Regions from separate parts of the Azohydromonas lata genome, predicted to be linked through region 2. Evidence: predicted binding sites of a transcription regulator. Region 2 holds the regulator's gene; each other region holds the start of a gene.
What was found. Region 2 encodes NrdR, which represses ribonucleotide reductase genes. Its sites were predicted from a motif close to CACNANATNTNGTG; they were not measured.
Positions count from the first base shown of each region.

Region 1: the regulator NrdR is predicted to act here: its motif matches at 5,465-5,478, upstream of SM757_RS14695 (ribonucleoside-diphosphate reductase subunit alpha).
Region 3: the regulator NrdR is predicted to act here: its motif matches at 4,438-4,451, upstream of SM757_RS15375 (ribonucleoside triphosphate reductase).

Region 1 is NZ_JAXOJX010000022.1:89,501-99,820, forward strand. Features, by position in the region: gene pabB (aminodeoxychorismate synthase component I) at 1-613, opposite strand, end outside; tRNA gene SM757_RS14665 (tRNA-Met) at 723-799, opposite strand; gene ftsY (signal recognition particle-docking protein FtsY) at 874-2,028, shown strand; gene ffh (signal recognition particle protein) at 2,126-3,505, opposite strand; gene SM757_RS14680 (cytochrome C assembly family protein) at 3,565-4,395, shown strand; gene SM757_RS14685 (PP0621 family protein) at 4,492-4,728, shown strand; gene ampD (1,6-anhydro-N-acetylmuramyl-L-alanine amidase AmpD) at 4,725-5,327, shown strand; gene SM757_RS14695 (ribonucleoside-diphosphate reductase subunit alpha) at 5,676-8,573, shown strand; gene SM757_RS14700 (ribonucleotide-diphosphate reductase subunit beta) at 8,768-9,961, shown strand; gene SM757_RS14705 (histone) at 10,314-10,320, shown strand, end outside.
Region 2 is NZ_JAXOJX010000015.1:76,162-86,481, reverse strand. Features, by position in the region: gene SM757_RS11590 (universal stress protein) at 1-409, shown strand, start outside; tRNA gene SM757_RS11585 (tRNA-Lys) at 878-953, opposite strand; tRNA gene SM757_RS11580 (tRNA-Lys) at 1,003-1,078, opposite strand; tRNA gene SM757_RS11575 (tRNA-Lys) at 1,105-1,180, opposite strand; gene SM757_RS11570 (tRNA threonylcarbamoyladenosine dehydratase) at 1,300-2,076, opposite strand; gene ybgF (tol-pal system protein YbgF) at 2,109-2,876, opposite strand; gene pal (peptidoglycan-associated lipoprotein Pal) at 2,879-3,415, opposite strand; gene tolB (Tol-Pal system beta propeller repeat protein TolB) at 3,553-4,848, opposite strand; gene SM757_RS11550 (methyl-accepting chemotaxis protein) at 5,033-7,024, opposite strand; ZMP/ZTP riboswitch at 7,209-7,343, shown strand; gene glyA (serine hydroxymethyltransferase) at 7,403-8,656, shown strand; gene nrdR (transcriptional regulator NrdR) at 8,760-9,197, shown strand; gene SM757_RS11535 (GspH/FimT family pseudopilin) at 9,347-9,907, shown strand; gene SM757_RS11530 (prepilin-type N-terminal cleavage/methylation domain-containing protein) at 9,916-10,320, shown strand, end outside.
Region 3 is NZ_JAXOJX010000024.1:30,328-40,647, forward strand. Features, by position in the region: gene SM757_RS15350 (hemerythrin domain-containing protein) at 1-343, opposite strand, end outside; gene SM757_RS15355 (hypothetical protein) at 362-589, opposite strand; partial or broken gene SM757_RS15360 (putative zinc-binding protein) at 709-1,138, opposite strand; gene SM757_RS15365 (anaerobic ribonucleoside-triphosphate reductase activating protein) at 1,448-2,128, opposite strand; gene nrdD (anaerobic ribonucleoside-triphosphate reductase) at 2,121-2,318, opposite strand; gene SM757_RS15375 (ribonucleoside triphosphate reductase) at 2,356-4,398, opposite strand; gene SM757_RS15380 (AMP-binding protein) at 5,101-5,634, shown strand; gene SM757_RS15385 (AMP-binding enzyme) at 5,538-6,242, shown strand; gene SM757_RS15390 (hypothetical protein) at 6,617-6,994, opposite strand; gene SM757_RS15395 (YbhB/YbcL family Raf kinase inhibitor-like protein) at 7,578-7,907, opposite strand; gene SM757_RS15400 (DOPA 4,5-dioxygenase family protein) at 8,234-8,587, shown strand; gene SM757_RS15405 (DUF971 domain-containing protein) at 8,916-9,209, opposite strand; gene SM757_RS15410 (HEAT repeat domain-containing protein) at 9,224-10,210, opposite strand; gene SM757_RS15415 (ABC transporter ATP-binding protein) at 10,216-10,320, opposite strand, start outside.

The sequences.
Region 1 (10,320 bases), on a different contig from region 2:
CGTGGCGCAGGAACAGCTCCGGCGAGCACGACAGCACGCTGGTGCCGTCCTCCAGTTGTATGAAGGCGCCGTAAGGCACGCTCTGGCGCTGGCGCAGCCGGCGGTACAGCCGCAGCGGCTCGCCGTAGGCTTCACCGGTGAGCCGGTAAGTGAAGTTGACCTGGTAACTCTCGCCGGCGCGTATGGCCTCGTGGATGCATGCGATGGCGGCGTCGAAGGCCTGGCGGTCCAGGCTGGGCTGCAGCGGCAGCAGCCCGGCGGTGGGCAGATCGGCTGCCAGGGCCGCGTCCTGCCCGGCCAGCCAGGCCTGCACCTCGTCGCTGCTCAAGCGGCGCAGCTCGCGGAACATCAGCAACCGCAGGCAGGAGGCGTCGCCGGGGGGCAATGCCTCCTGTCCGGCGTTCAGCAGCTTGGCGCCCCATTCGTAGTCCACCAGCAGCACGGCGTGCAGCCCGGCGCGCAGGTCGGACTGGGCCGCGGCGCACACGGCGTCCAGCGTGCGTGGGTCGGTGCAGCGGTGCTCGCGCACGAGATCGGCGTAGAGCCGGCTGCGCGGCGCCGCGTCCGACGCGGTGCAATCGTCGAGCAGTGCGAAAGATGAGAAAAACTTCATGGCGCTGAGCATGCCCGTTGCTGCATCTTTGCTTTGAACTCTCGCCTGTGCCCGCCGTTCGCCCAAAGCGAAAAGCCCTGCAGGCTTGTGGCCTGCAGGGCTTCGTGTTTGGTGGCGCTTCAGGGATTCGAACCCCGGACCTGCGGATTATGATTCCGTCGCTCTAACCGACTGAGCTAAAGCGCCTGCGAGACCGCCATTCTATCGATATTTTTAACTTCGACGCAAGCCCCTTAGCGAATTCATCAGACAATTTCTTCATGTTCAGCTTTTTCAAGAAGAAGGCGCCCCCGCCGCCGGCCGAGCCGCAGGTCATTCCTGAAGCTTCGCCCGCTGCCGCTGACGCGCCTGTCGTCCCGCCGGCCGCCGAGGCTCCGGCGGCGCGCAGCGGCTGGTTCGGTGGACTGTTCGGCAAGTCCGAGGCCGAACCCGCCCCCATATCGGCGCCTGCGCCCGCGCCGGTCGAGCCCGCCGCCGAGCCGGAGATCATGGAAACCGCCGAGAAGCCCACCGCCCCGCGCGCGGGCTGGATGGAGCGTTTGAAGCTGGGCCTGCGCAAGACCGGCAGCGGCATCGCCCAGGTCTTCACCGGCACCAAGATCGACGAGGACTTGTACGAGCAGCTCGAAGAGGCGCTGCTCATGGCCGACGCCGGCGTCAAGGCCACCGAGTTCCTGCTCAAGGACCTCAAGCGCCGCGTCAAGGACGCCAAGGCCAGCGACCCCGCGGCCGTCAAGGCGCTGCTGGTGGACGCCATCGCCGAGCTGCTGGCGCCGCTGGAAAAGCCGCTGGCCATTGGCGAAGCGTCGCCCACGGTGGTCATGGTCGTGGGCGTCAACGGCGCGGGCAAGACCACCAGCATCGGCAAGCTCACCCGCCACCTGGCCGACGCCGAGCAGCGCGTGCTGCTGGCCGCGGCCGACACCTTCCGTGCCGCGGCGCGTGAGCAGCTCGCCGTGTGGGCCGGCCGCAACCGCGTGGAGATCGTGAGCCAGGAAGGCGGCGACCCGGCCGCCGTGACCTACGACGCCGTGGTGGCCGGCCGCGCACGCGGCTGCGACGTGGTGATCGCCGACACCGCGGGCCGGCTGCCCACGCAGCTGCACCTGATGGAAGAGCTCAAGAAGATCCGCCGCGTCATCGCCAAGGCCCAGGCCGACGCGCCGCACGAGGTGCTGCTGGTGGTGGACGGCAACACCGGCCAGAACGCCCTGGCCCAAGTGAAAGCCTTCGACGAGGCGCTGCAGCTCACGGGCCTGGTGGTCACCAAGCTCGACGGCACCGCCAAGGGCGGCGTGTTGGCCGCCATCGCGCGCGAGCGCCCCGTGCCGGTGTACTTCATCGGCGTGGGCGAAAAGCTGGAAGACCTGGAAACCTTCAACGCCCGCGAGTTCGCGCAGGCGCTGCTGGGCTGACGCAGCCGCTGCGGCAACAGGGCCCAGTCACATAGAGAAGAGGGCGGGTGCCTCGCGGCGCCCGCCCTCTTTGTCTTGTGCCTTCGCGTGACGCGCGTCAGCCGCCCATGCCCGGCGGCAGCATGCCCTTGAGACCCTTCATGCCGCCCATGCGCTTCATCATCTTCATGAGGCCGCCGCCCTTCATCTTCTTCATCATGCCCTGCATCTGCTCGAACTGGTTGAGCAGCTTGTTCACCTCGTGCACCTGCACGCCTGCGCCCGCGGCGATGCGGCGCTTGCGGCTGGCCTTGATGAGCTCGGGCTTGCGCCGCTCCAGCGGCGTCATGGAATTGATGATGCCTTCCATGCGCCGCACGTCGCGCTCGGCGCGGTCCATGTCGGCCTGGCCGGCCTTGGCGGCGATCTGGGCCGGCAGCTTGTCCATCAGCCCGGACAGGCCGCCCATCTTCTTCATCTGGCTGATTTGGGCCAGGAAGTCGTTGAGGTCAAAACCGTCGCCGCTCTTGACCTTGGCGGCGAGCTTCTGCGCCGCATCCAGGTCCACGCCCTTCTGGACTTCCTCGACCAGGGCCACGATGTCGCCCATGCCCAGCACGCGCCCGGCGTGGCGCTCGGCATCGAACACCTCCAGCCCGTCGATCTTCTCGGACACGCCGGCGAACTTGATGGGCGCACCCGTGACCTGGCGCACCGACAGCGCCGCGCCGCCGCGGGAGTCGCCGTCCAGCTTGGTCAGCACGATGCCGGTGAGCGGCAGCGCCTCCTTGAAGGCGCGCGCGGTGTTGATGGCGTCCTGGCCCTGCATGGCGTCCACCACGAACAGCGTCTCCACCGGCTTGAGCGTGGCGTGCAGGTCGCGGATCTCGGCCATCAGCGCTTCGTCGATGGCCAGGCGGCCGGCCGTGTCCACCAGCAGCACGTCGAAGTAGTGGCGCCGCGCGTGGTCCAGCGCCGCCAGCGCGATGTCGCGCGGCTGCTGGTTGGGCGCGGAGGGGAACCACTCGGCGCCGGCCTGCTTGGTCACCGTCTTGAGCTGCTCGATGGCGGCGGGGCGGTAGACGTCGGCCGAGACGGTGAGCACCTTCTTGCGGCGGCGCTCTATGAGGTGCTTGGCCAGCTTGGCGGTGGTGGTCGTCTTGCCCGCGCCTTGCAGGCCCGCCATCAGGATCACCGCCGGCGGCTGCGCGGCGAGGTTGATGTCGGCCACGCCCTCGCCCATGGTCGCGGCGAGCTCCTTGTTGACGATGCCCACCAGCGCCTGGCCGGGGTTGAGCGAGCCCACCACCTCCTGGCCCAACGCCTTCTCTTTGACGCGGGCGATGAAGTCGCGGACGACGGGCAGCGCCACGTCGGCTTCGAGCAGTGCCATGCGCACCTCGCGCAACATGTCCTGCACGTTGCTCTCGGTGATGCGGGCTTGGCCGCGCATGGTCTTGACCAGGCGTGACAGACGGTCGGTAAGGGCAGAGGCCATGGCGGGGAGGGCGGCTGTAGCGCGCCGGGAGGCGCTGGCCGCGAAAGTACACTGTTCGTATGATTTTATCGTCCGGCCCTGCCGCGGCTTCCGTCGCATGGCCTTGGCTGCCCGCGTTGGGCGCCGTGGTGGCCTACCTCATCGCCCTGATGCCTGCGCCCGATGGCCGCCGGCTGCACACGGCTGCGCTGCAGTTGGGCTGGGTGCTGCACGGTGTGGCGCTGGCGCTGGAGATAGGCGCCGTGGGCCGCGAGCCGCCGGGCGTGCGCTTCGGTTTCGGCCCGGCGCTGTCGCTGACGGTGTGGTTCGTGCTCGCCGTGCACGCGGTGGAAAGCCGCCTCTTCTCGCTGCCGGGCGTGCGGCGCCAGCTCGCCACGGTGGGTGCGCCGGTGGTGCTGCTGGCCGCGGCCTTTCCAGGCGAGATACGCCTGGACGAAAGCGGCTCGGCCTGGATGCCGCTGCACTGGATGCTGGGCATCGCCTCCTATGGCCTTTTTGGCGCCGCGGTGCTGCACGCCATGCTGCTGGACCGCGCCGAGCGGCAGATGCGCCTGAAACTCATCCCGCCGCAGGGCGGTGGCGGCCCGTTCGGCCTGCCGCTGCTGCGGCTGGAGCGGCTGACCTTCCGCTTCGTCGAGGCCGGCTTCGTGGTGCTCAGCGCCGCGCTGCTGTTGGGCGCCTGGCTCAGCCCGCATTGGCGCTGGGACCACAAGACGGTGTTCTCGCTGCTGGGTTGGGCCACGTTCGCCCTGCTCATCAGCGGACGGCTGGCCTGGGGCTGGCGCGGACGGCGCGCCACCCGCTGGCTTTATGCGGGCGCTGCACTGCTGCTGCTGGCCTACATCGGCTCGCGCTTCGTGATGGAGGTGGTGCTGCACCGCACCGTGTGACGCCGTCGCCCTGCCGCAGCCCCGCGCCGCCGTTCCCGCCATGAACACACCGTCCGCCCCGCGCCTGCGTCCGGCCCTCGCCGCGAGGTCCGCACCATGCTGAAGTTCCTGCTGCTGATTGCCGTGGTCTTCGTGGTGCTGTGGGCCATGCGCCGCGCGTCCTTGCCGCCGCCGCCTGCGCCGCCGCGCCGCAACAGCCCGCCGCGGCTGGAAGCCATGGTGCGCTGCAGCCACTGCGGACTGCACCTGCCGCGCAGCGAAGCGGTGCTGGACGAGCAGGGCCGGGTGTTCTGCAGCGTTCCGCACCGCATCGCCGGTCCGCGCACGTCATGAGCGCCTGGGTGCCGCCGCCCGCGGACGGCGCGGCCTGGGAGCAGGGCTGGTACGCGGCGGCGCGGCGCTGCCCGTCGCCCAACTTCGGCCCGCGCCCCGCGGGCGTGAGCATCGACCTGGCGGTCATCCACTCCATCAGCCTGCCGCCTGGCGTCTATGGCGGCGACGCCATAGAGCGCCTTTTCACCAACCGGCTGGACTGGGATGCCCATCCCTATTTCCAGCAGATACGCGGCTTGGAAGTGTCCGCGCACTTCCTGCTGCGCCGCGGCGGCGAGCTGCTGCAGTTCGTCTCCTGCGATGCGCGCGCCTGGCATGCGGGCCGCTCCGCCTGGCGTGGCCGCGACAACTGCAACGACTACTCCATAGGCATAGAGCTTGAAGGGCTGGAGGGCGAGCACTTCACCGCCGTGCAGTACCGCCGCCTCGCCCGCCTGCTTTGGGCGCTGGCGGCACGCTATCCCTTGAGCGAAGCCACGGGCCACGAAGACGTCGCGCCCGGCCGCAAGCACGACCCCGGCGCCGGCTTCAGTTGGCCGCTGCTGGAGCGCCTGAGCGGCTGGCAGGCACAAGGGCATTCGCTGCGCAGGCCCGCCTGAATCCTTGTCCGAATTCGGTTTCCCACGCAACCTCCCGCGTCCGCTGCGGCGGTTCTCGCGCGCCCACTGCAAGCCGGATGCCGTTTTGGGCAAGCCATCACGCAAGCGTGGCAATTTGGTGACTTTGGCTTTTCCGACACTAGATGTAGTGGTCTAATACGTCTCTGCACCCCACAGGTAGTGTCCGCTATCCACCAGCGGCCCACCGGTTATCCACAAGTTTTTGCACACGCCCCGGCTCGCAGGCCCTTGATGCCTGGGCATCGCCGCGGCGGCTGTGGAGCCTTTGCCCGGCCGCAAGCCACAGGCTTGCGGCGGCGCAAGGCTCTCTTGACCAGAAGGAAAGACATGAGCGCACCTGAACTGCACACCCCCACGGACGCCGAAGGCGTCTTCATCGGCGAGACCTCTGCGCCGGCAGCGCGCGAGACCTACGAGGGCTACCAGATCATCCGGCGCAACGGGGCGGTGGTCGCCTTCACGCCCAGCAAGATCGCGGTGGCGTTGATGAAGGCCTTCCTGGCCGTGCGGGGCAGCCAGGGCGCGGCCTCGGCCAGCGTGCGCGAGACGGTGGATGCGCTCACCGAGGCCGTGGTGCGCTCGCTGCTGCGCTCGCGCCCGGCCGGCGGCACCTTCCACATCGAGGACGTGCAGGACCAGGTGGAGCTGCAGCTCATGCGCGGCGGCCACCACGACGTGGCCCGCGCCTACGTGCTCTACCGCGAGCGCCATGCGCAGGAGCGCGCCCAGCGCGCCGCCGCCGCGGCAGCCGCCGCCCAAGCCGCGGCCGCCAAGCCCGTGCTGCACGTGACGGAGGACGGCCAGCGCGTGCCGCTGAACGAGGCGCGCCTGCACGCCCTGGTCGAGTCCGCCTGCGCGGACCTGGGGGCCGACGTGCTGCCCGCGCCCATCCTGGCCGAGACGCACCGCAACCTCTACGACGGCGTGCCCATGGAAGAGGTGCACAAGGCCGCCATCCTGGCCGCGCGCACCCTCATCGAGAAGGAACCCGGCTACACCCGCGCCACCGCCCGTCTGCTGCTGCACACGGTGCGCAAGCAGGTACTGGGCAGCGAGGTCACGCATGCCGAGATGGCCGCGCGCTACGCCGAGTACTTCCCCGGCTTCATCGCCAAGGGCGTGAAGGCCGAGCTGCTGGACGAGGCGCTGCTGGGCTTTGACCTGGCCCGCCTGGGCGCCGCGCTCAAGGCCGATCGCGACCTGCAGTTCGACTACCTGGGCCTGCAGACCCTGGTGGACCGCTACTTCCTGCACATCGACGAGCAGCGCATCGAGCTGCCGCAGGCCTTCTTCATGCGCGTGGCCATGGGCCTGGCGCTGGGCGAGAAGACCAACCGCGAGGCGCGCGCCATCGAGTTCTACGACGTGCTCTCCAGCTTCGACTTCATGAGCAGCACGCCCACGCTGTTCAATGCCGGCACGCGTCGCTCGCAGCTCTCCAGCTGCTACCTGACCACCGTGTCCGACGACCTCGAAGGCATCTACGAGGCGCTCAAGGAAAACGCGCTGCTGTCCAAGTTCGCCGGCGGCCTGGGCAACGACTGGACCAACGTGCGCGCGCTGGGCTCCTACATCAAGGGCACCAACGGCAAGAGCCAGGGCGTCGTCCCCTTCCTCAAGGTGGTCAACGACACGGCCGTGGCCGTCAACCAGGGCGGCAAGCGCAAGGGCGCCGTGTGCGCCTACCTGGAGACCTGGCACCTGGACATCGAGGAGTTCCTGGAGCTGCGCAAGAACACCGGCGACGACCGCCGCCGCACCCACGACATGAACACCGCGAACTGGGTTCCGGACCTGTTCATGCAGCGCGTGATGGAAGGCGGCCCCTGGACGCTGTTCTCGCCCTCCAACTGCCCGGACCTGCACGACAAGTTCGGCAAGGCCTTCGAGCAGGCCTACGTGGCCTATGAAGCCATGGCCGACCGCGGTGAGATCAAGCTCTTCAAGCGCATGGCCGCCCGCGACCTGTGGCGCAAGATGCTCACCATGCTGTTCGAGACCGGGCATCCCTGGATCACGTTCAAGGACGCCTGCAACGTGCGCAGCCCGCAGCAGCACGTGGGCGTGGTGCACTCCTCCAACCTGTGCACCGAGATCACGCTCAACACCGGCCCCGACGAGATCGCCGTGTGCAACCTGGGCTCGGTGAACCTGGCGCACCACGTCAAGGACGGCGGCATCGACCATGACAAGCTGCGCAAGACCGTGCGCACGGCCATGCGCATGCTCGACAACGTCATCGACATCAATTACTACGCGGTGGAAAAGGCGCGCCGCGCCAACGAGCGCCACCGTCCCGTGGGCCTGGGCGTGATGGGCTTCCAGGACGCGCTCTACCAGTTGCGCACCCCCTACGCCAGCCAGGCAGCGGTGGAGTTCGCCGACCGCTCCATGGAAGCGCTGTGCTACTACGCCTACTGGGCCTCCACGGAGCTCGCGGCCGAGCGCGGGCACTACTCCAGCTACGACGGCTCGCTGTGGAGCCGCGGCATCCTGCCGCTGGACACGCTCAAGCTGCTGGCCCAGGAGCGCGGCGGCTACATCGAGGCCGACACGGCCTCCACCATGGACTGGGACGCGCTGCGCGAGCAGATCAAGGCCCACGGCATGCGCAACAGCAACTGCGTGGCCATCGCCCCCACGGCCACCATCTCCAACATCATCGGCGTGGATGCCTCCATCGAGCCCTGCTTCGGCAACCTCTCGGTGAAGTCCAACCTGTCGGGCGAGTTCACCGTCATCAACGAGTACCTGGTGCGCGACCTCAAGGCGCTGAACCTGTGGGACGACGTGATGCTCATGGACCTCAAGCACTTCGACGGTTCGCTGCGCCGCATCGACCGCGTGCCCGCCGAGCTCAAGCAGCTCTACGCCACGGCCTTCGAGGTCGAGACGCACTGGCTGGTGGAAGCGGCCGCGCGCCGCCAGAAGTGGATTGACCAGGCCCAGAGCCTGAACCTCTACATGGCCGGCGCCTCGGGCAAGAAGCTCGATGAGACCTACAAGCTGGCTTGGCTGCGCGGCCTCAAGACCACGTACTACCTGCGCACCATGGCGGCCACGCACGTGGAGAAGTCCACCGTGAAGGCCGGTGCGCTCAACGCCGTGTCGTCGCTGTCGGCCCCGGCCACGGTGATGGCTCCCGCAACCGTCGAAGCCGACGTGCCGGCCACCGACGTCAAGTTCTGCGCCATCGACGACCCCGGCTGCGAGGCCTGCCAGTAAGCGCTGCAGCGACCTTGGCGGGAAGCGATCGGCAAGCCGCTTGCTGACGCCTCATGGTTGCAAAGCGGACTTCTTGCACGAAGTCCGCTTTGCAGCGCTGGCGCAGGCCCTCAGGCTGCTGCGCAATGAGGCAACAAGTGCTTGGTGTTTGATCGCATCCCTCTCATAATTTCCACACATTAGGAAGTACACACATGCTGGTCTGGGAAGACGACGTCCAAGGCGAAGCGCATACGCCGCAGACGACCCCAAGCAATCCTTCGCAAGGCCTGGGCGAGGTGCCCGCCGCCTCCATCGCTGCCCCCTCGTTCGCCTCCGCGCCGCAGGCGCAGCCGGCTGCTTCCTCCGCATCGGCCCAAGCCCTGAGCCAGCGCCGCGTCAACGTGGCCGACAAGCGCATCATCAACGGCCAGACCGACGTCAACCAGCTCGTCCCCTTCAAGTACAAGTGGGCCTGGGAGAAGTACCTCGCCACCTGCGCCAACCACTGGATGCCGCAGGAGATCAACATGTCGCGCGACATCGCGACCTGGAAGGACCCCAACGGCCTGAGCGAGGACGAGCGCCGCATCATCAAGCGCAACCTGGGCTTCTTCGTCACGGCCGATTCGCTGGCGGCCAACAACATCACGCTGGGCACCTACCGCCACATCACGGCGCCGGAGTGCCGCCAGTTCCTGCTGCGCCAGGCCTTCGAGGAGGCCATCCACACGCACGCCTACCAGTACATCGTGGAGTCGCTGGGCCTGGACGAGGGCGAGATCTTCAACGCCTACCACGAGGTCCAGTCCATCCGCGACAAGGACGAGTTCCTGATCCCGTTCATCGACGCGATCATGGACCCGACCTTCAAGACCGGCACGCTGCAGGCCGACCAGACGCTGCTCAAGAGCCTCATCGTCTTCGCCTGCCTGATGGAAGGCCTGTTCTTCTACGTCGGCTTCACGCAGATCCTGGCACTGGGCCGGCAGAACAAGATGACCGGTGCCGCCGAGCAGTACCAGTACATCCTGCGCGACGAGTCGATGCACTGCAATTTCGGCATCGACCTGATCAACCAGATCAAGCTTGAGAACCCGCAGCTGTGGACGCCTGAGTTCCGCGCCGAGATCAAGGCGCTGTTCCTCAAGGCGGTGGACCTGGAGTACCGCTACGCCGAGGACACCATGCCGCGTGGCGTGCTGGGCCTCAATGCATCCATGTTCAAGGGCTACCTGCGCTACATCGCCAACCGGCGCGCCACGCAGATCGGCCTGGAGGCGCTCTTTCCCAACGAGGACAACCCGTTCCCGTGGATGAGCGAAATGATTGACCTGAAGAAGGAGCGCAACTTTTTCGAAACCCGCGTGATCGAGTATCAAAGCGGCGGCGCGCTGAGCTGGGACTGAACGCTCTGGCCGAGTCCGCGGTGCCGGCCCATGGAGCCGGTGCCAGACGGACGCAACGGCCGGCCAGGCCCCATAGGCCGCACAGGCCTTTCTGCGCAGCAGCCCGCTGAAGTCGGCGGCAAGGCAGGCAGCCCGCGGGCAGGCGCCTTGCCGTGAGCCGGTCACCGGACCATAAGAAGAAGCAAGCGATCAAGATCCGCGCAGGCCCAAGCGGCGACAGCAGAAGCGCTGCCGGGCCTGCGCTCCCGCGTTCACCGTACCGGACACCCCTAGAGGGCAGAACAACGGACGGTGAGCAGCCGGGCCGCGGCAACGCGGCGCGGCGCTTTGTCACTTGATCAAGGAGAACGTGATGGCAA
Region 2 (10,320 bases):
CGTGGACAGCGGCCGCCCGGTGCTGGCCGTGCCCTACGCGGGCAATTTCACCGACGTGGGCCGCAACGTGCTGCTGGCGTGGAAGCCCACGCGCGAATCGGCCCGCGCGCTGGCCGCGCTGCTGCCGCTGCTGCGTGACGGGGCGCGGGTGCACGTGGCGAGCTGGGGAAGCGATCCACGCGAGATCGAGCCGCTGCTGCGCCGCCACGGCGTGGAGGCCCAGTTCCACGACGAGGGCCGCGCACCGGGCGAGTTGGGCGACGCCCTGCTGTCGCTGGCGGCCGACCTGTCCGTGGACTTGCTGGCCATGGGCTGCTACGGCCACAGCCGTGCCCGCGAGCTGATGCTGGGCGGGGCCAGCCGCACCGTGCTGCAGGCGATGACGGTGCCGGTGTTGCTGGCGCATTGAGGCATTGGCGGCCGGGATGGGTTGAGGCGGCTTGAGGCTTGAAGGGCTTGACGTGGATTGGAAATGGCGCCGCCGGTGGTATGTCCGCTGCTTTGCCGTTTTTGCCACATTTTTGAGCACGGAAAGGGTGGCCACGGAGAATCAATCAGTTAGCGACGCTGTTTCCAGGCCATTCACAGAGTTATCCACAGTACTTGGGGGAAACCCCAGGCCATTTCATCAGCCCGTCATGTGGATTTGCCGCGAATTACTGCCGGCTCGCGGACGGATACCCTGGGGAAATAACCCCTGGTGAATACCTTGCGCCACTGCCCGCCGTGTCAAGAGGCTCGCTGGCCGGCGCGTTTTCCTGTTGTGCGACAAGGACTTGCACCATCGGCCAGTTTCCATGCCTGAATTGAAAAATAGACGGGCAAACGAAAACAGCCTGCAGTGTTGCCACTGCAGGCTGAATATCGCTTGGAATTTTGGTGGGCCCTGAGTGACTCGAACACTCGACCAACGGATTAAGAGTCCGCTGCTCTACCAACTGAGCTAAGAGCCCGATATCGAAGAAGACAAATTATAGCATCATTTTTGCGTCAAGGAATATTTGGTGGGCCCTGAGTGACTCGAACACTCGACCAACGGATTAAGAGTCCGCTGCTCTACCAACTGAGCTAAGAGCCCCCGAATAAACCTTGCGCAAATGACACTGGTGGGTTGTGCAGGATTCGAACCTGCGACCAACGGATTAAAAGTCCGCTGCTCTACCGGCTGAGCTAACAACCCCTGCGTTGTCATCCGCGAAGCCTTGCATTCTAGCAGAGGATTTTTGGCTTTGCAAACCCCTTGCGAATGTTTTTTTGAAGTTTCGCGTTCGGCGCCCAGAGCGGGCGCCCTCGCCGCCTTCAGCGCCGCGCCAGCACCAGACGGATGAGCTCCGCCGCGGCCACCATGCCGAAGGTGGCGGTGACGGTGACGCTGGAGCCGTAGCCGTGGCAGTTGAGGCTGCCGTCCACCGAGCAGGCCGCGTCCTGCGGCGGCAGCACGCTCTCGCGCGAGAACACGCAGCGCACGCCGATGGCCCCGCTGCGCGGCGCACCCAGCTTGCGCAGGCGCTGGCGCAGCCCGGCCAGCAGCGGGTCGTGCGTGGTGTGGGCGAGGTCATCGACCTCCACGCGCTGCGGCTGCAGCTTGCCGCCGGCCGCGCCCACGGCCACCAGTGGCACGCGTTCGCGCAGCGCCCAATCGGCCAGGGCCAGCTTGGCCTTGGACTGGTCGCAGGCGTCTATGAGCCCGTCCACCGGCGCGGGCAGCAGCGCGGGCCAGTTGCCGGGCTCCACGAACTCCTCCACGCCGTGGACTTCGCAGCGCGGGTGGATGTCGGCGATGCGCTGCCGAAGCGCCTGCACCTTGGCCATGCCCAGGGTGGAGCCCAGGGCCTGGATCTGGCGGTTGATGTTGGATTCGGCGACGTGGTCCAGGTCTATGAGCGTGAGCGAGGCCACGCCGCAGCGCGCCAGCGCCTCGGCGGCCCAGGAGCCCACGCCGCCCACGCCCACCACCGCCAGCCGCGCGCCGCGCAGCCGCGCGTAGGCCGCCTCGCCGTGCAGCCGGCGCAAGCCGCCGAAGCGGCGCTCGTCGTCCGCCTCGTCCAGGCCGGCCGCTTCCGGCAGCGCCAGCAGCGGCTCGCCGCCCTGGGCAGCGGTGGCGATGCTCACTTGAGCACCGCCAGGCGCTCCTTGCCGGCCACGGCGGCTTCGGACTGCGGGTAGTTCTTCACCAGGTCGCCGAGCGTGGCGCGGGCCGCCTTGGTGTCCTTGGCTTCGATTTGCGCGTTGGCCGCGGCCAGCAGCGCCTCCGGCGCGCGCGGGTGCTGCGGCGCGGCGGCGACGAAGGCGCGGAAGGTGGCGATCGCCTCCTTGTAGTCGCGCTTGCCATACAGGGCGTTGCCCAGCCAGAAGCGCGCGGCGTCGGTGTAGCCGCTTTGCGGCCAGCGTTTCATGAAGGCGGCAAAGCCGGCGGCGGCGCCGTTGAAGTCGGCGTTGCGCAGCAGCGCCACGGCCTCGTCGTACTGGCGCTTCTCGTCCACCTCGGCCGTGAACTCCTTGCCGTCCACGGTGACCTTCTGCGGCTCGAGCTTGCGCATGCGCTCGTCCACGCCTTGGGCGATGTCCTTTTGCCGGCGCTGCAGCTCGGCCACGTCGCGGGCGAGCTGCTCGTTGGTGCCGCGCAGCGTCGCCATCTCGGCGCGCTGCGTCTCCATCTGGTTGTTGAGGTCCACCAGGCTGCGGCGCAGGTTGGTGAGCTCCTCCTGCATTTGCGCGTCCAGGGCCTTCTGGGCCTTGGACGCGTCCTCGACCTGCTTGCGCAGCTCCAGGATGGCGCGCCGCGCTTCGTTGTCCGGGAACATCTCGGCGCGTGCCGCGGGCAGCGCCAGCGCAAGCGCGGCCGCCAGGGCCAGGAAACGCGGTGCCTTGCTCATGGTCAGCGGTCCTTGATCTCGGCGCGGCGGTTCTTGGCGAAGGCCGCCTCGTCGCTGCCCTGCACGGCCGGGCGCTCCTCGCCGAAGCTCACGGGCTCGACCTGGTTGGCGCTCACGCCCAGCAGCGTCATGGCGCGGGTCACGGCCTCGGCGCGCTTCTGGCCCAGGGCCAGGTTGTATTCGCGGCCGCCGCGCTCGTCGGTGTGGCCTTCGACGCTCACGCGCTTGGACTTGTCGGCGTTCAGGCGCTTGGCTTGCGTCTCGACCACGGAGCGGTACTCGTCCTTGACCACGAAGCTGTCGAAGTCGAAGTACACGACGCGCGGCGCGTTGGCCAGCGCGGCGTTGGGGTCCACGTTCACGGTCGTGACCTGCGACTGCGCTGCGCCGTTGCCCGCACCGGCGGCGCCGGCATTGGCGTCGGCCGCCGTGGGCGTGCGCGTTTCCACGGGCGTGTCGTTGAGCTTGACGCCGGAAGCGCAACCGGCCAGCAGGGCCGCCACGGCCAGGGCGCTCAGGCCGCCACGAAATGCTTTCATCTCTACCTCTCCTTGAAGATCCAAAAATTTTGTCCCATCCACCTTGCCGCTTCGTGAAGGAGAGCGGCTGAGGTCACGCGGCCGGCCGGGAAGTTCCGGCACGCGCTCCGGCCCGGGGGCCGGTTGTTCAGGGCCGCTCAGCGGCCGAAGGGCCCCCAGGCCGGCTCGCGCACGTCCAGACCCGAGGACAGCAGCCGCGTCTTGATGCGGCCGTCCAGCGTGGTGGTCATGAGCAGGTCGCGCCCGCCGCCGCGGGTGGCGTAGATGATCAGCCGGCCGTTGGGGGCGAAGCTGGGGCTCTCGTCGTCCGTGGAGTCGGTGAGCGCGCGACTGTCGCCGCTGCCCAGGTCCATGAGCATGAGCTTGAAGCCCCCGCCCTGGCGCGTGACGTAGGCCATGGAGCGGCCGTCGGGGCTGATGGCGGGGCTGATGTTGTAGCTGCCGTTGAAGGTCACGCGCTCCGGCGAGCCGCCGCCGGCACCCATGCGGTAGATCTGCGGGCCGCCGCCGCGGTCGCTCACGAAATAGATCCTGCTGCCGTCGGGGGTGAAGACGGGCTCGGTGTCGATGGCCGAGCTGGTGGTGAGGCGCCGCGGCTCGCCGCCGTTGCGGCTGATGAGGTGCAGTTGCGAGCCGCCCTCGCGCGAGAGCGTCACCGCGAGCTGGCTGCCGTCGGGCGACCAGGCCGGGGCGCTGTTGGTGCCGCGGAAGTCGGCCACCTTGCGCCGCGCGCCGCTGGAGATGTCCTGCACCCAGACCACGGCCTTGCGCGTCTCGAAGCTCACGTAGGCCAGCTCGCGCCCGTTGGGCGACCAGGCCGGCGAGATGATGGGCTCCGGGCTGGCCAGCGCCACCTGTCCGCCCTCGCCGTCGGCGTCGGTCACGCGCAGCGTGTAGCGGCCCGCGGCGCGGGTGACGTAGGCGATGCGGGTAGAGAACACGCCCTTCTCGCCCGTGAGCCGCTCGTAGACGGCGTCGGCCACGCGGTGCGCGGCCAGGCGCAGGTCCAGGGCCTGCACGGCGAAGGCCTGGCCGCCCAGGTCCTCGCCCTTGACCACGTCCCACAGCTTGTGGCGCACGTCGAAGCGGCCGTCGGCCAGGCGGCTGACGGAGCCCGCCACCAGCGCGTCGACGTTGCGGCCCTTCCACTCGTTCATGACGGGCGTCGAGCCCTCGTCCAGCGCGCCGGGCGCTTCGGAAGCGCGGAACAGCCCGCTGCGCTCCAGGTCGGCGCGCACGATCTCGCTGATGGGCTGGCCGCCCAGCTTCTCGTCGCGGAAGCGGCCGATGGCGAGGGGAATCTGCGTGGCGCCGACGCCGCTGATCTCGACACGGAACTGCGCCAGCGCCGGTGCGCAGGCCGTCGCGCCCAACGCGGACAACACGGCACGCCGGCGCCAGCTCGGGGCGCGCAAAGCAACAGGTGTGGACATGAAGAAGGCAGGCAGCCAAAAGCGCAGGATTCTAGGCAAGCGCCGGACCGGGGCCGGCCGCGCCAAGGTCATCGGACGCAAAAGCGCAATTCGGAGTCGCCATGAGATCGACGCCGAACGGTGGCGCCGGATGACGACGCAACGCCGCGCCGCGGCCCTGCGGGCGGCGGGCGTCGCGGGCCGCTCAGCCCGCCCTCACCGCGGCCCGCTCCATGCGCCCGCCATGGGCCGCCTGGGCGCCGAACAGGCCGCCGGGCAACTGGAACGCGGCCACGGCCTCGACGAGCTGCTCGGCCTGGCGCTGCAGGCTGCCGGCCGCCGCGGCGGATTCCTCCACCAGCGCGGCGTTCTGCTGCGTGGTGCGGTCCAGCTGCGTCACGGCCTCGTTGATCTGGCCGATGCCGTCGGCCTGCTGGTTGGTGGCGCTGTTGATGTCGGCGATGAGCTGGCGCACGCGCTCCACCTGGCCCACGATCTCGCCCATGGCCTGGCCGGCCTGGTCGGCCAGCGCGCTGCCGGCCTGGGCCTTGGTCAGGCTCTCCTCGATCAGGCCCTTGATCTCCCGGGCCGCGCTGGCCGAGCGCTGCGCCAGCGTGCGCACCTCGCCGGCCACCACCGCGAAGCCGCGCCCGGCGTCGCCCGCGCGCGCGGCCTCCACCGCGGCATTGAGCGCCAGGATGTTGGTCTGGAAGGCGATGCCGTCGATCAGCCCGGTGATCTGGGCGATCTTGTGCGAGGCGTCGTTGATCTCGCGCATCGTGCCCACCACCTGGCCCACCACCTCGCCGCCCTTGGAGGCGGCGCGGCTGGCATCGCCGGCGAGCTGCGTGGCCTGCTGCGCCGTGTCGGCGCTGGTGTGCACCGTGGCCGACATCTGCTCCATGGAGGCGGCCGTCTGCTGCAGGCTGCTGGCCTGTGCCTCGGTGCGCTGCGACAGGTCGGCGTTGCCGCCGGCGATCTGGCGCGAGCCGGTGGCGATGAGGTCCGTGCAGCTGCGCACCGAGGACACCACGCGCGCCAGGCTGCCGTTCATGGTGCCCAGCGCCCGCAGCAGCCGGCCGACCTCGTCGCGCCCGCCGCCCTCGATGCGGTTGTCGAGCTTGCCCGCGGCCACGGCCTCGGCCAGGGCCAGCGCGTGGGCGATCGACCCGCTGATGCCGTGCGTGACGGCCCACATGATCCACAGCCCAAACAGCAGCAGCCCGGCGGTGGCGCCCAGCAGCACCGCCAGCGCCTGGCGCGCGCTGCCGACGCTGTGCTGCAGCTGCGCTTCGAGCTGCTTGAGCGAGGCGTCGATGAGCGTGAACTGCTGGTCGATCACGCGCGTGATGCCGGCGCTGAACTCCGCCGCGGGCTGGGTCAGCGCCTCGGCGCGCACGATGCGCTCGTCCACCAGCTTGACGCCCTCCTCGGCGGCGGCGCGCGCCGCCGCCAGCGGTGCGGCGATGGCCTGGCCCAGCGCGGCGTCGCGCTGCCCGGCCAGCGCCAGCGCCTTGGCGGCGTCCTCGGCGTGGTGGCGCGCCAAGACCATCAGCATGTCCACGCGCGCCTTCTGCTCCGGCGTGGCCTCGCCCTTGACCAGCAGCCGCACGCCCTGGGCACGCGCCTGGCCCAGCGCCTCCGTCAGGCGCGGCAGGTGCGTGAGCACGCCGAGCTGCAGGAAGTAGCCCGGCGCATCCGGGTGCAGCACGATGCCGCTGGCATTGGCCACGTCTTCCAGCAGCGCCAGCTCCCGCCCAATCAGCGCGGTGTGGCGGGCGAAGCTCTGCGGGCCCTCCACGCGCTGGCCGCTCACGTCGGCCGCCAGCGCCTGCCAGTCGCGCTCGATCTCGCCCACCGCGCCGGCGAGCCCGTCGTTGCCCAGCGTCGCCACCGAGGCCCTGGCCTGGCCCAGCGCGCGCTCCACCAGCGCCTGCTTCTCCTGCCGCGCCGCGGCCACCGAGGCGTCGCCACCGAGCACGGCCGCCGACTGGCCGCGGTGCTGCTGCGTGAGCTGGATCAGGCCCAGCAGGTCGCGCGCGGGCGCCATGCCCGCGAGCTCCGACTTCGCCAGGCCCAGCTGTTCCAGGAAGGTGTTGACCGCCAGCACGCACGGCAGCAGCGCCATCAGCGCCGCCACGGCGCCGATGAGCATGAACTTGTGGGCCAACTTCAGGTTGGCGAGGAACTGACGCATAAGCGCTCTCCGCGGGAGGTTTTTCGAGTTCGGTACGGGTTTGGCCCAGTATCCGGGCTGGCCATTTCGTCCAGCGCCCCGGTGGATGGGCAGTTGATCGGCGGTTGATGCGGGTCAAGACCGGAGCGTGACCAAATTCCCGCGCCGGGCGTCGGACGGGCAGCCGCGGCGCCTCCGCTACACTGACGGTCCGCGCGACTGGCGATAAGGGGCTGCACCGCAAGCCCCGAGGTGGAGGACCACCGTGGAGCGCGGGCGGTTGAAGGGCACTTGATCCGGTGTCCGCAGCCGTTTCAAGCCGTTCGCCTGGGCAGCCCTTTTGTCCGTGCCGCCGCGTGCCGGACACCGGGACCTCCACACGCATTGCTGAGGACTGCCATGTTCGACCGCACCCAATCCACTCTTGCCAACGTCGACCCCGAGCTGTTCGCCGCCGTCCAGGACGAGAACCGCCGCCAGGAAGAGCACATCGAGCTCATCGCCAGCGAGAACTACACCTCGCCGGCCGTGATGCAGGCCCAGGGCTCGCAGCTCACCAACAAGTACGCCGAGGGCTATCCCGGCAAGCGCTACTACGGCGGCTGCGAGCATGTGGACGTGGTGGAGCAGCTGGCCATCGACCGCTTGAAGCAGCTCTTCGGCGCCGAGTACGCCAACGTGCAGCCCAACTCCGGCTCGCAGGCCAACCAGGGCGTGTTCTTCGGCCTGCTCAACCCCGGCGACACCATCATGGGCATGAGCCTGGCCGAGGGTGGCCACCTCACGCACGGCATGCAGCTCAACATGAGCGGCAAGTGGTTCAAGGTGGTGAGCTACGGCCTCAACGCCCAGGAAGACATCGACTACGACGCGATGGAGCGCCTGGCCCACGAGCACAAGCCCAAGCTGATCATCGCCGGCGCCTCGGCGTTTGCGCTGCGCATCGACTTCGAGCGCTTTGCCAAGGTCGCCAAGGCCGTGGGCGCCTACTTCATGGTGGACATGGCCCACTACGCCGGCCTGATCGCCGCGGGCGTCTACCCCAACCCCGTGCCGCATGCCGACGTGGTGACCTCCACCACGCACAAGAGCCTGCGCGGCCCGCGCGGCGGCATCATCCTCTGCAACGACGAGGCCATCGCCAAGAAGATCAACAGCGCGATCTTCCCCGGCATCCAGGGCGGCCCGCTGATGCACGTGATCGCCGGCAAGGCCGTGGCCTTCAAGGAGGCGCTGTCGCCGGAGTTCAAGGCCTACCAGCAGCAGGTGGTCAAGAACGCCGCGGCGCTGGCCGAAACGCTGGCCGCGCGCGGCCTGCGCATCGTCAGCGGCCGCACCGAGAGCCACGTGATGCTGGTGGACCTGCGCCCCAAGAACCTCACGGGCAAGGAAGCCGAGGCCATCCTGGGCGCCGCGCACATCACGTGCAACAAGAACGGCATCCCCAACGATCCGCAAAAGCCCATGGTCACCAGCGGCATCCGCCTGGGCTCGCCGGCCATGACCACGCGCGGCTTCAAGGAAGAGGAAGCCCGCCTGACGGCCAACCTCATCGCCGACGTGCTGGACAACCCGCACGACGCCGCCACCATCGAGCGCGTGCGCGAGCAGGTGAAGGCGCTGACCGCGCGCTTCCCCGTCTACGGCGGCTGATCGTTTGTCATTGAGTTGAGGCGGCGGCCGGCGGTGCAGTGCACCGGCCGGCCGTTTGCTTCGTTGCACACACACTTTCAAGGCCCACAGGCTCCCATCCCCCATGCGATGCGTCTTTTGCAGCCACGGCGAGACGCAGGTCGTCGAGACCCGCGAAACCGACGACGCCGTGCGCCGGCGCCGGCGCTGCCTGGGCTGCGAGCGCCGCTTCACCACCTACGAGCGCGCCGAGATCACGCTGCCCGCCGTGGTGAAAAAGGACGGCTCGCGCGTGGAATTCGACCGCGCCAAGCTGCGCGCCTCCATGCAGCTCGCCCTGCGCAAGCGCCCGGTGGGCATCGAGCAGGTCGAAGGCGCGCTGGAGCGCATCCAGGAGCACCTCCTGCAGGACGGGCAGCGCGAGGTGTCCACCTCCCGCCTGGGCGAGCTGGTGATGCGCGAATTGCAGAAACTCGACAAGGTGGCCTACGTCCGGTTTGCTTCGGTATACAGAAGCTTCAAGGACGTGGACGAGTTTCGACAGATTATTAAAGATATTTAAGGCAGCCCCCTGCGGCGGATTTGCCGCATTCGCCGATCTATATTCATTCCGCAATCCATTCGAACAAACCCTTTCCCGCTTGATTTTCCTGCCGCCACCGGTTCATTCCTCCCATGTGAATTCACCATGCCGCCGAATAAATTGCGGCCATGGGAATACCAGCCTCGAATAAACCCGCAGTTTCCAAGCCGCGCGGCCTGAGCCTGGTCGAGATACTCGTCACGCTGGCGGTGCTGGCCATTGCCGTGGGCGCGGCGCTGCCCTCCTTTTCCGCCATGGCCGAGAACCGCCACCTGCAGGGCACGGCGGCGCAGTTCGAGGCCGACGTGGCCTATGCGCGCAACGCGGCCGAGCTGCGTTCGCAGACCGTGCGCCTGAGCTTTCTGGCCGACGCCGTCGACGCCCGCTGCTGGCTGGTGCACGTCGGCGAGCCGCAGGGCTGCCGCTGCGACGCCGCCACCGGCGCGGCCGCCTGCGACGCGCCCACGCAACTGCTGCGCGCCTACGTGCTCGGCGCCGACACGCCGCTGCGCCTGTCGAGCAACGCGCCGTCGCTGCGATTTAGCGCGCCGCGCCACACCGTCACGCCCTCGGCCTCGCTGACGCTCACGGCACGCAGCGGGCGCGGCGTGAAGGAAATCGTGAGCGTGGTCGGCCGCGTGCGCGGCTGCTCCCCCGACGGCGCCGTGCCGGGTTTCACGGCCTGCTGATCGCCGCCATGCACCGCCAGCCCCACACCGCCGGCATGACGCTGCTGGAGGTGCTGGTGGGCCTGGCCATCGGCCTCTTCGTCGCGGCGGCGGCCACGGCGCTGCTGCAGCAGTTCCTCTTCGACAACCGCCAGTTGCTGCTGCGCATGCGGCTGGAGCAGCAGATGCAGGCGGTGGCCGACGCGGCCGTGCACGAGCTGCGCCGCGCCGGGCATTGGGAGAAGGCGCAGTTGGGCGTCGCCGACAACTTCGACTTCGCCCGCGCCAACCCCTATGCCGCGCTGGACGACGCCGAAGCGGAGCGCCCAAGCGACGGCATCCGCTTTTCCTGGTCCGGCGGCGGGGCGGAGGCCGACCCCAACGGCGTGAGCCAGGCCGAGGCCACGGGGCTGCGCCTGGTGGAGGGCCAGGTG
Region 3 (10,320 bases), on a different contig from region 2:
CGATGTCGCCGCGGCCGGCGCGCGCGGCGACCTCACGCAGCTTGTTCAAGGCTGCGACGATGCTCTGGTGTTCGGCGAGCATCTGCGGCAGCTCAGCCTCAAGCTGCTCGGTGAGCGGCAGCACCTGCACCATCTCGGCGTTCCATTCGCCGCGCGCCAGCGCTGCGAGCAGGCCCAGCGGCGGCAGCGCGATCTGGTCTTCCTTGGCGAAGTGCGGGTGCATCAGGTGCACCAACTTCTTGGCCGCCTCGCTGACCTCGCCGCCGGCCTGCGTGGCCTGGTACAGCTGCTCGTGCAGGGCTTCGTGTTCGTGTTGTAGGGGTTGAGGAGTCGTGAACTTCATGATCGTCTCCTTGGGATTTCAGTGGGCGTTGTGGATCGGCTCGAAACCAGGGTAGTCGAAATGGCTGCCGTACTGGTTGAGGTTTTCAGCCATCTTGACCAGGCCCAGCGCCGGGCGGGTCTTGGCGTCCTTGCCGGCCATTGCGTCGGTGCCCGCGCCGATATCGGCGATCACCAGGCGCAGCATCGCGTCGGGCTTCGGTTCGAGCCTGCAGTTGGCAACGATGCCGCCGACCTCGGCTTCCACCTGCGTTGCCAGCTCGCGGTATTGCGCCGGCGTGAGCTTGCCGGCATGGGTGGCACCGAGTTGCGGTTCGACCAGGCCGGGGATTGGAAGTGCAGAACTTCCCTGCGTTCGTGGCCTTTCGCTTCAGCGGCGTGTGGCTGTGGCAACCGGTCGCGCCGCAACTGCCATTACCTGCACGCGCGCCTTGAGCTGCGCATAAAGGCGTTCGAATTGCTGCGGATCAAAGTCGGTGTGGTACTGCTTCTTCACGCCCTCCTGGCCCAGTTGCAGATGTTCCGTGGGACGCACACCACGTTGGTCCAAGCAGGCCCTGGCGCATGCCAGCACGCAGCCGTCGATGGCCAGAATGGGTCGTCCGCTGGCAATGGCCTCCTGTGCCCGACGCACCAGGCTGGGGACGTTGCCGCCAACACCAGCAATGCAGGACATTTGTGCCACGCCCTCCCGATCCAGGCGCAACGCGAGGTCATTGGCGAACTGCGCAGCACTGGAGCACCCGGAACAGCTGTAGACGAGAGGCAGGAAATCCGGGTGGTGTGCAGCAGGCATGGGCGGCGCAGTCAAGGTTGTAGAAACGAGGGCGGTTGCGCGCATCCTTGCCGGCCGCCGCCCTCATGGTTTTGAGCCTTGTCAGCGACACATGCGTTGACCGCCCAATACGGTGGGTCAGCCTCGCGGCAGCAAGCCCATTGCGGGGCGCCGGTGAAGGAGAAAAGCCGGTTTCAGGCCGCGTCCGCGGGTTTCTTCCTCGACTTGGCATGTCACGACTGCAGCCGCCGGCAGCGCGCCTTGTTGGATGGATGTGCCGCGCCTTCATGTGCCGATGGATGGGCGCTGCAGCCTTGCTGCCACTGCGGGTCAACGCAGTTGGATACGCAGGCCCAACTGCCCTATCTCGTCAAGCAGCCGTTGCGAAGGCGGTGGCGCCATGTGCGGTTCAGGCTGCAACCAGCGGCGTCGCTGCAGGGTCCACTGTCCAACACCTGTGCCGCGTAGCGTCCGCGCCATCTCTAACAGGTCCAAGTCGTCGAGCAGCCCAGGATCGAAAGTCGTGCGGACTTCGACCTCCACGCCGCTGCCCGCCACGAGCGTGAGCGCGTCGAGCCCGGCTCTGGCACTGCCCGGAACGCCGGTGATGCGGTCGTGGGCCGCCTCACCGGCCTTGAGATCCAGACCGATCCAATCCACTTGGGGCAGCACCGAAATCAGCCGTCGCGTGTGGATACCCGCCGTATGTAGACCCACCTGAAATCCCAAGTCCCGGACCTGCGTGATGGCATCGCCCAGGCCCGGATCGATGGTGGGCTCTCCGCCGCTGAACACGACACCGTCAAGCAGGCCGCGACGGTGCTCCAGGAACACCAGGATGTCGCGCCAGTGCGGCGTGCCTTCCGGCCGTTGCCGCGGCTGCAGGCCAGGGTTGTGGCAATAGCCGCATCGCCATGGGCAGCCTTGCACAAACACTACCGCACACAGCTTGCCCGGCCAGTCGGTCGTGGAAAATGGCTCAAAGCCGCCCACCAAGAGTACTTCAGACACCGGAATGCACTGTCGTGCGTGCCTGCGGCGGCTCGGCGAAGTAGAGGCGCTCGTTGAACTCGCCTTGCTTGCCGATGTTGAACGACGCCACGGGGCGGTGATAGCCCATGACACGCGTCCAGACCTCGCAGCGCTGGCGTTCGTGTTCGGCCAGTTGAGGGTGGGCTGTGGTCGAAAGATGGTTGCTCATGAAAACTCCTAGGTGGGGTCGTGAAAGAGTCGGTCGGTCAGGCGGTTTCAGCAGCCGCCGCTCGGGCCTTGCGCGCAAGCGCCTGCTCATCGCATTCGGGGCAGTAGGCGTGCTCGCCGGCCAGGTAGCCATGAGTCGGGCAGATCGAGAAGGTCGGCGTGATGGTGATGTAAGGCAGCCGAAATCGCATGAGCGCGCGCCGAACCAGCTCGCGGCATGCAAGGGCTGACGAAACCCGCTCACCCAGATACAAATGGAGGACGGTGCCACCCGTGTACTTGCGCTGCAACGCTTCCTGACGCTGCAAGGCGTCGAAGGGATCGCTCGTGAAGCCCACGGGCAGCTGCGACGAATTGGTGTAGTACGGTTGCTCGGCCGTGCCTGCTTGCAGGATGCCGGGCAGGCGCTTGCGATCTTCCTTGGCAAAGCGGTAAGTGGTGCCTTCGGCCGGCGTAGCCTCCAGGTTGTAGAGATGCCCGGTTTGCTCCTGCAGCTGCACGATGCGCCCACGGATATGGTCGAGGTAGCGCAAAGCGAGCTCCTCGCCCCACGGCGTGGTGATGTCCTCGGCGTCGTCCGTGAAATTGCGGATCATCTCGTTGAGGCCGTTGACCCCCACCGTGGAAAAGTGGTTGCGCAGGGTGCCGAGATAGCGCTTGGTGTAGGGAAACAGGCCGTTGTCAATGAGACCCTGGATGAGCTTGCGCTTGATCTCCAGGCTCTCGCGCGCCAGCTCGATGAGCTCGTCGGTGCGTCGCAGCAGTGCCGGCTCGTCGCCCGCGTACAGGTAGCCCAGCCGCGCGCAGTTCAGCGTGACCACGCCCAGCGAGCCAGTCTGCTCGGCAGAGCCGAACAGGCCGTTGCCGCGCTTGAGCAACTCGCGCAGGTCCAGCTGAAGGCGGCAGCACATGGAGCGCACCATGTGCGGATCGAGGTCGGAATTCAGGAAGTTCTGGAAGTACGGCAATCCGTACTTCGCGGTCATCTCGAACAGCGCCAGCGTATTGGGGTGCTCCCAGTCGAAGTCGCGGGTGATGTTGTAGGTCGGGATGGGAAACGTGAACGCCCTGCCCTTGGCGTCGCCCTGCATCATCACGTCGATGTAGGCACGGTTGATCAGGTCCATTTCGTCCTGCAGGTCGCCATAGCAGAACGGCTGCTCCTGGCCACCGATCACCGGCACCTGCTCGCGCAGGTCCTGCGGACAGGTCCAGTCGAACGTCAGGTTGGTGAAGGGCGTCTGTGTGCCCCAGCGGGAGGGGACGTTGAGGTTGTAGATCAGCTCCTGCATGCACTGGCGCACCTGCTCATAGGACAGAGCGTCCTTGCGCACATAAGGCGCGAGATAAGTGTCGAAGGAACTGAACGCCTGGGCGCCCGCCCACTCGTTTTGCAGCGTGCCGAGGAAGTTGACGATCTGGCCTACGGCGCTGGAGAGATGGCGCGGCGATCCTGCCTCGACCTTGCCGGGCACGCCATTGAGGCCCTCGTGCAGCAGCGTGCGCAGCGACCAGCCGGCGCAGTAGCCCGACAGCATGTCCAAGTCGTGGATGTGCAGGTCCGCTTCCCGGTGGGCCAGCCCAATCGCAGGCGGATACACATGATTGAGCCAGTAGTTGGCAATGACCTTGCCCGAGACGTTGAGGATCAACCCGCCCAGCGAGTACCCCTGGTTGGCATTGGCCTGCACCCGCCAGTCCTGCCTCGCCAGGTATTCATTGACCGAGCGCTCGACGTTCACGGCGGTGGCACGGTCCAGCCGCAGGGCGCGATGCTGCTCGCGGTAGACGATGTAGGCGCGGCTGGTGGCGAAGTGGCCCCGTTCATTGAGCACGCGCTCCACCTGGTCCTGGATGTATTCAATGCTGGCCACGCGTCTTGCCAGCCGTGCCACAACCTGGCTGGCCAACTCCGTGGCTTGCAGGGCGTCGTACTCGCCAGTGGCCGCTCCGGCACATGCCAGCGCGCGCTCGATCTTCGAGGCGTCAAAGGCCACGAGTTTCCCTTCGCGCTTGACGACAGCTACGGGCGCGCAGGTACAGCCGTCTTCCTGAGGCAGTGAGGCGATGGAGTCAATCATACTGATGCGCTAGATGTATGGTCTGCAGCTGGTTTAAAACACTACGGATAGTGTCCCTGTGGAGTCACCAACCCGAGGTTGACCGGGGTCAGACATTGGCGAACCTGCAGGCTCGACACCTTGGTTCGGCAACGCGTTGAGCCCTTCGGTGTGGTTTTGAGAAACACCAGCAGTACGGCAAGAAGCCGGCTCGACACTCCATAAATCCAGAGTCGCGACTGTAATTTTTCTGTGTATGGTTGCGAAGTTAAACGATTACACAACCCAGGTTGAAGCTGCGGCGGGTCGCCATGGCAGGCGTGTTGCGTCCCGCACGAAGTTTTCCTCGTTGCCGAAGGGCCTTTTTTCCATCAGGCTATTCATTGCTCGTGTCTTGAACTGCTTCAAGGACAACGTTTGTACCGTTGCTACGATGCGTTTCGTCGTCAACGTCATTGGCTCCGAAACCAGTCCAGGCTGTGTTCGGACCAGGCGCGACGGCGTTGTCCTCCTTCTTGGGCGTCCACCCTTCGCCCCGGATGTTTTCTTAGGCCGGCCAAGTGCCGGCCTTTTTTCTAGGACGACGAGGACCGCGCCTCAGCCGGCAGCCCGCGCTCGGCGAGAGCACTGCTGTGGCACCTTCATCGACTGCAAGGAGGCCTTCCGTTGCCAGCCATTGACTGCCACGGGGCAGCGGCGCCTTCGCCACACTGGCCGCCGGGTGTGCCCCATGACGTGGTGCCACCAGCGACGCACCTGTTTTGCATTGTCGAGACCGCGGCGCGACGCCATCCGCACAAGCCCTTCATCGTGTGCGGCGACAAGGCATTGAGCTTCGCCCAGTTCCTCGCACAGGCCGATGTCCTCGCGGCTTGGCTGCAGCACGCCGCCGGCGTTGCGCGTGGCGACCGCGTCGTGCTGGCACTGCACAGCGGCCCGCACTGGGCGCTGGCCTGTTACGCCATCCTGCGTGCCGATGCGGTCGTGGTGCCGCTGCATCCGGGCGCCAGCGAGCAGGAGCAGCACGAGCGCTGCGCGGATAGCGGCGCGAAGGTCGCCTTCGTGACAGCCCATGGCCCGCCATGGAGCCCGGCACTGGAGCACGTCATCGTCGCGCCCACGGGCGACGACACGTGCGGATCCGCGGCGGAGGCATGGCCATGCCGCAGGCCGTCGCGCAGCAGCTCAAGGCGCGCACGGGGCTGGACTACATCGAAGGCTACGGTCTGTCGGAAACCATGGCCGCCACGCACCTGAACCCGCCACACCGTCCCAAGGCGCAGTGCCTGGGACTGCCGCTGTTTGGCGTCGACGCACGCGTCATCGATCCGCGCACGCTGCGCGAGGTGCCCCCCGGTGCCAGCGGCGAGATCGTCGTCCACGCGCCGCAACTCATGCGCGACTACTGGCGCCAGCCGCAAGCCGATGCCGCGGCGTTCATGTGCATCGAGGGCAAGCGCTTTTTGCGCACCGGCGACTTCGGCCGCGTGGACGAAGAGAGCTACTTCTTCATGACCGACCGGCTCAAGCGCATGATCAACTGCGGTGGCCTCAAGGTCTGGCCGGCCGAGGTCGAAGCGCTGCTGTACCGCCATCCCGCGGTGCAGGAAGTTTGCGTGGTGGCCACGCCGGACGCGCGCCGCAGCGAAGCGGTCAAGGCCTTGGTTGTGCGCCGCACCAGCTCTGCCGACGTGGACAAACGTGCGCTGATGCACTGGACACGACAGCACCTGGCCGCCTACAAGTGCCCACGTGTCGTGAAGTTCGTGGCCTCGCTGCCGCGTTTGGACTCGGGCAAGCTGCTGTGGCGCGTCTTGCAGGACCGCGAGTTCCTGCGCGCCGAGTCAGGCAGGGAGACTGCGTGAAGCCTTCCTATGCGGAGTTGATCATGCAACCGCCGTGACTCCACGGTCACGCTGGCGAGGGCGGCGCCCGAAAGCCGCATCGCCCTGGTTTCGAATGCGCCGGCGGCTCTCATTCACGCTCAACGCATGGCGAAGCTGCGCAGCTGGAAATGGCGTCGGGTCATCGAGCAAGCCCATCTTTCGTTGGGCAGGGCTGCGTGCGTGGCGAAGCGGTATACCGCACCGGCGGGCCGCTCGCTGCACAGGAGGCTGCAGTGCAGCGTTGGCGACCTGCTGCGCTAGCAGTCGGGCGCCCGAGACAAGTGAGCCCGACATGCACGTGCTGGAGACGCAGCGGCTGGCACGCCACCCGATGCAGCAGGGCGCTGCACGGACTACGCCAGCAGCGCGTCGCTCACCACCTCGAAGTCAACGCGCTCCAGCCGCGCCTGAGCGACCAACTGGCGCAGGTACTGGCGCAGCGCCTGTACCCAGGCCTGCTGCTGCTGTGTCTCGTCGCCGGTGTCCGGCAGCTTCAGCTCCCGCTCCAGCAGCGTGTCGATGGCCAAGCCGGCCGTCGTGCTTAGGCTGCCGTCGAGATAGGGCACGTCGCGGGCGTCGAGCAAGCCATCGCGCTGTGCCGCCTGGCGCAGCAACTCGAAAGTCACGCGCTGGCGTAGTTCCTCTTGGGGCGGGCACCAGTCCGGCGCGTGCAACGCAACACCGTTGACGCGCGCCACCGGGGCTGCCGGGTCCACGGTCAGCGCGCTCACCGTCTGCCCCTGTCGCGAGCGCCCGCCGCCGCTACAGCCACAGCCACAACCGCCACTCGAACCACCGCCACATCCACTCATGACATCCTCTTGATCGTCGTCGAACCGCGCCGGGCTTGATGCTGCCGGGGCATGGAAGTGTCGACGCATCGTGGCCGCCGCGACATCCTCCCATTGGCCTGCCGGTGTCGGCTGATGGAAGGATGGCAGCGCATCGCACCACTACTACGCAAGGAGGATGGACTCGGGATTTCCGCCTTGAGCTCGCCCCCAGCCCGCACCAAGGCTGTTCGTGTCAATGAAGCGGCACGGCGCGGATTGGTCTGTGAGCGATGCCCCTGGCCGCATTCGCAATTCCTTGAGCGTGCGGGCGTTGGCCTCTGCCACCGGCTGGACCAAGGCCTGCTCCACGCTGGCCAGGCATGGCGCCACGGTTGTGCTGCTGCCCAGCCGTCTCGCAGGTGAGCCGGCGTGGACGAGATCGCACATGCAAGACCTCTGACTGGCTCAAAGCGTGCCGCCATCTGGCACCAGCTTTAAACCTCAGCAGCGGCAACGTCGATCCTCGACGCCAGCCTTCCGCTCAGCGTTGATAAGTGCTGGTGAACTTAGCCTTGCCCAAGGCGTTGGCGTTGACCATGAAGCCGGCCAGGCTTGCGGTGGCGGTGGCGGTGGCCTTGGGCGGCAACTCCAGCTTGTCGAGCTTCAAGGCGTAGACGGTGAAGTGGTAGCGGTGTGCCGGGTAGCTCTCCGCATAGGACTGGCCGGTAAAGCGCACGTAGGGCGTGATGCCGTCATTGGGGTTCAGGTCCACCAGTTCGTAGCGCAGAGCTTGGCAGCCCTTCGTGCTGCAGGAGGCTCGGCGGCGGCCATCGCGCAGCGCCTCAGCAGCAGCACCCTTGCTCCTTGACACCAGCAACTCCCTGCGCATCAAACAGCAGCGCCGTGGCCGAACCAACGCTTTAAGAACGGCCACGCGCCGGCGTAGCGCCTCCTCCATGGCCTTGCACGCCGCGAGAGCGGCGATCACGGCTAGGAAGCCGCGCTTGTGATCTTCACCAGCGCCTCCATGCGCGCGTTGTTTTCCACTGCCTTGAGTCAAGCAGAGGGCTCAGAAGGCTTATAAGGTACGAAGAGGCCGCCACAGCGGGCAATTTCTGGAAAGATCTGGAAAGATCTGGAAGAAGGAAAAGAAGACGGCCTTTGTAAAAGTGTAGTCGCTTGCACAAGGATAGGAATATGGAGCTTCGGGACCATTCGATCATTGAAAGCTGGCACGCTCATGTGTATTTCGATTCAGCCAGTCGATCTAAGGCTTGGGCGCTCCGTGAGGCGATCGACATAGAACTCGCTAGCCAAGTGGAAATTGGCCGTTTTCATGAAAAACCTGTTGGTCCGCACCCTATGTGGAGCTATCAGCTGGCGCTCTCACCGGGAAACTTTTCGCAGGTCATTAGCTGGCTCGCGCTAAATCACGACACATTGGATGTGTTCGTGCATCCAAACACAGGCGATGAACTGCGTGACCATCGTGACTCGGCGCTTTGGCTGGGCAAGTCCTATGAACTCAATTTGGCAGCGCTCGGCAGTTGATTGGGGCTCAAAGCGGCCCAACTCTAATGCGCCAAAGCGCAGGGGAAATCGAGAGTGGTCAGGCCGAACCGAAGGCTACGGAACTGCAGGGGACCCCGGAAAGCTTGATTCCTGACCGCGCCGGTACCAGTGCATGGAATTTATTATGTCAGTTCGTTAAGCGCCGCATAGCGGCTCGGTAGTGATACGTCAGTGCTCCGCCTATTTGGACTTATTTCCTACTTCCGTGCTGACTACGAGCATTACGTCAACTGCTCCGTAATAATCTGGTTTGGCAAGAGGTGCTTCGCGCACAAGCACGACGGCAGGACAGACAAGGGTCACTGGTTCAACCATACCCGCCGGTTACTTCCTGCTTGCCCTGCGCGAGCTCCCATAGCATCGACCACGGGTAGATGCCTCGCTCGTGCCCGTCGCTGAAGCGCAGCTGCAGGGCATAGTGGCCAACTGGCTCCGCGCCGGTGAGCTCTACGCGCTGCCTGGCTTCAGGGCCGGTGCTGGCTAGGGTCACCGCGCGGCATCCGGCACAGCGGCAGGCCGCCCGCAGCGTGCCGGCATCGAGAGCCGTGTCCCGGTCGGGCCAGCGCAGTCGCAGCTGATCGGGGCTCAGTTCGATGGTCACGGGCGCAGCGGCACTCATGCGCCTGCAAGCGGGGCCAACCGCGTTAGCGCCAGGCGCGCGGCCTTGCGCACTTCGGGGTCCGGGTCGGCCTCGGCCACGTGCAGCGCCACCGCTGCCCGCGCGTCGCCAATCTCACCCAGTGCGATCGCGGCCTCCTTGCGCAGGTTGCCGGCCGGGTGTGCCAGTGCCTCGGTGAGTACCGGCAGCGCGTCGCGCGAGCGCAGCCGCCCCAGGGCGCGCGCGGCCCGCAGCCGTACCTGCCAGTAGTCATCCTCCATTGACGCGCACAGTGCCCGGATCGCGGCGGGGTCCTCCGGGCGCAGCTTGCCCAGCGTGGTGGCCGCTTCTTCCCGTACCGGCCAAGTCGCATCGTTCAGTGCCGCAAGCAGGGCCGGCAGCACAACAGCCAGCTCGTCCGGGCCGGCTAACCCCAGGGCCCCGGTGGCGGCGCGGCGTACCTCGGCATCCGCATCCTCGACCGCCGTACGCGCCAGCAGAGGCAGCGCGAGCGCGTGCCGGAGCCAGCCCAGCACGCCGATGGCTTCGCGCCGCACCGGGCCTTCAGGCCGCTGCAGCGCGGCCAGCGCCGGCGCTGCCGCCGTGTCCAGGCGCAGCTCCCGCAACCCGCGCAGCGCCGCCGCGCAGGTGAAAGCGTCCGCATGCCACGCGTGCTGCACCAGGCCCGCCGCCGTGGCGGGATCGCGCAGCTCCGCCAGCGCCTGCGCGGCGGCCTCGCGTACGGCCGCCTCGTCGGTGAGCGCCTGCGCCAACGCTTCGACCACGTCGGCGTCGTCCCAGCCGGCCAGGGCGCGCGCGGCCTCGGCGCGCAGTGCCGCCTCGGGGTCGCTGCGCAGCCGCTGCGCCAGCGCGGGCAGCAGCGCCTCGTCGCCCAGGTCGGCCGCCTCCAGCAGCGCCACGCGGCGCTCGGAGGGGTCCTCGCTGACCAGGCGGCGCAGCAGCTCCGCGTACTCAAAGGAATTGTTAAAGGCAGGGGCAGTCATTGGCATCAGGCGGCGTAACGGGCAACAGGCCGGGCAGCGCCCAGCGGCGAGAGGCGGTCGAGGGCTGGAGCGCCGGCACCGGCATCAGGGCGCAGGAGCTCCAGGCAACG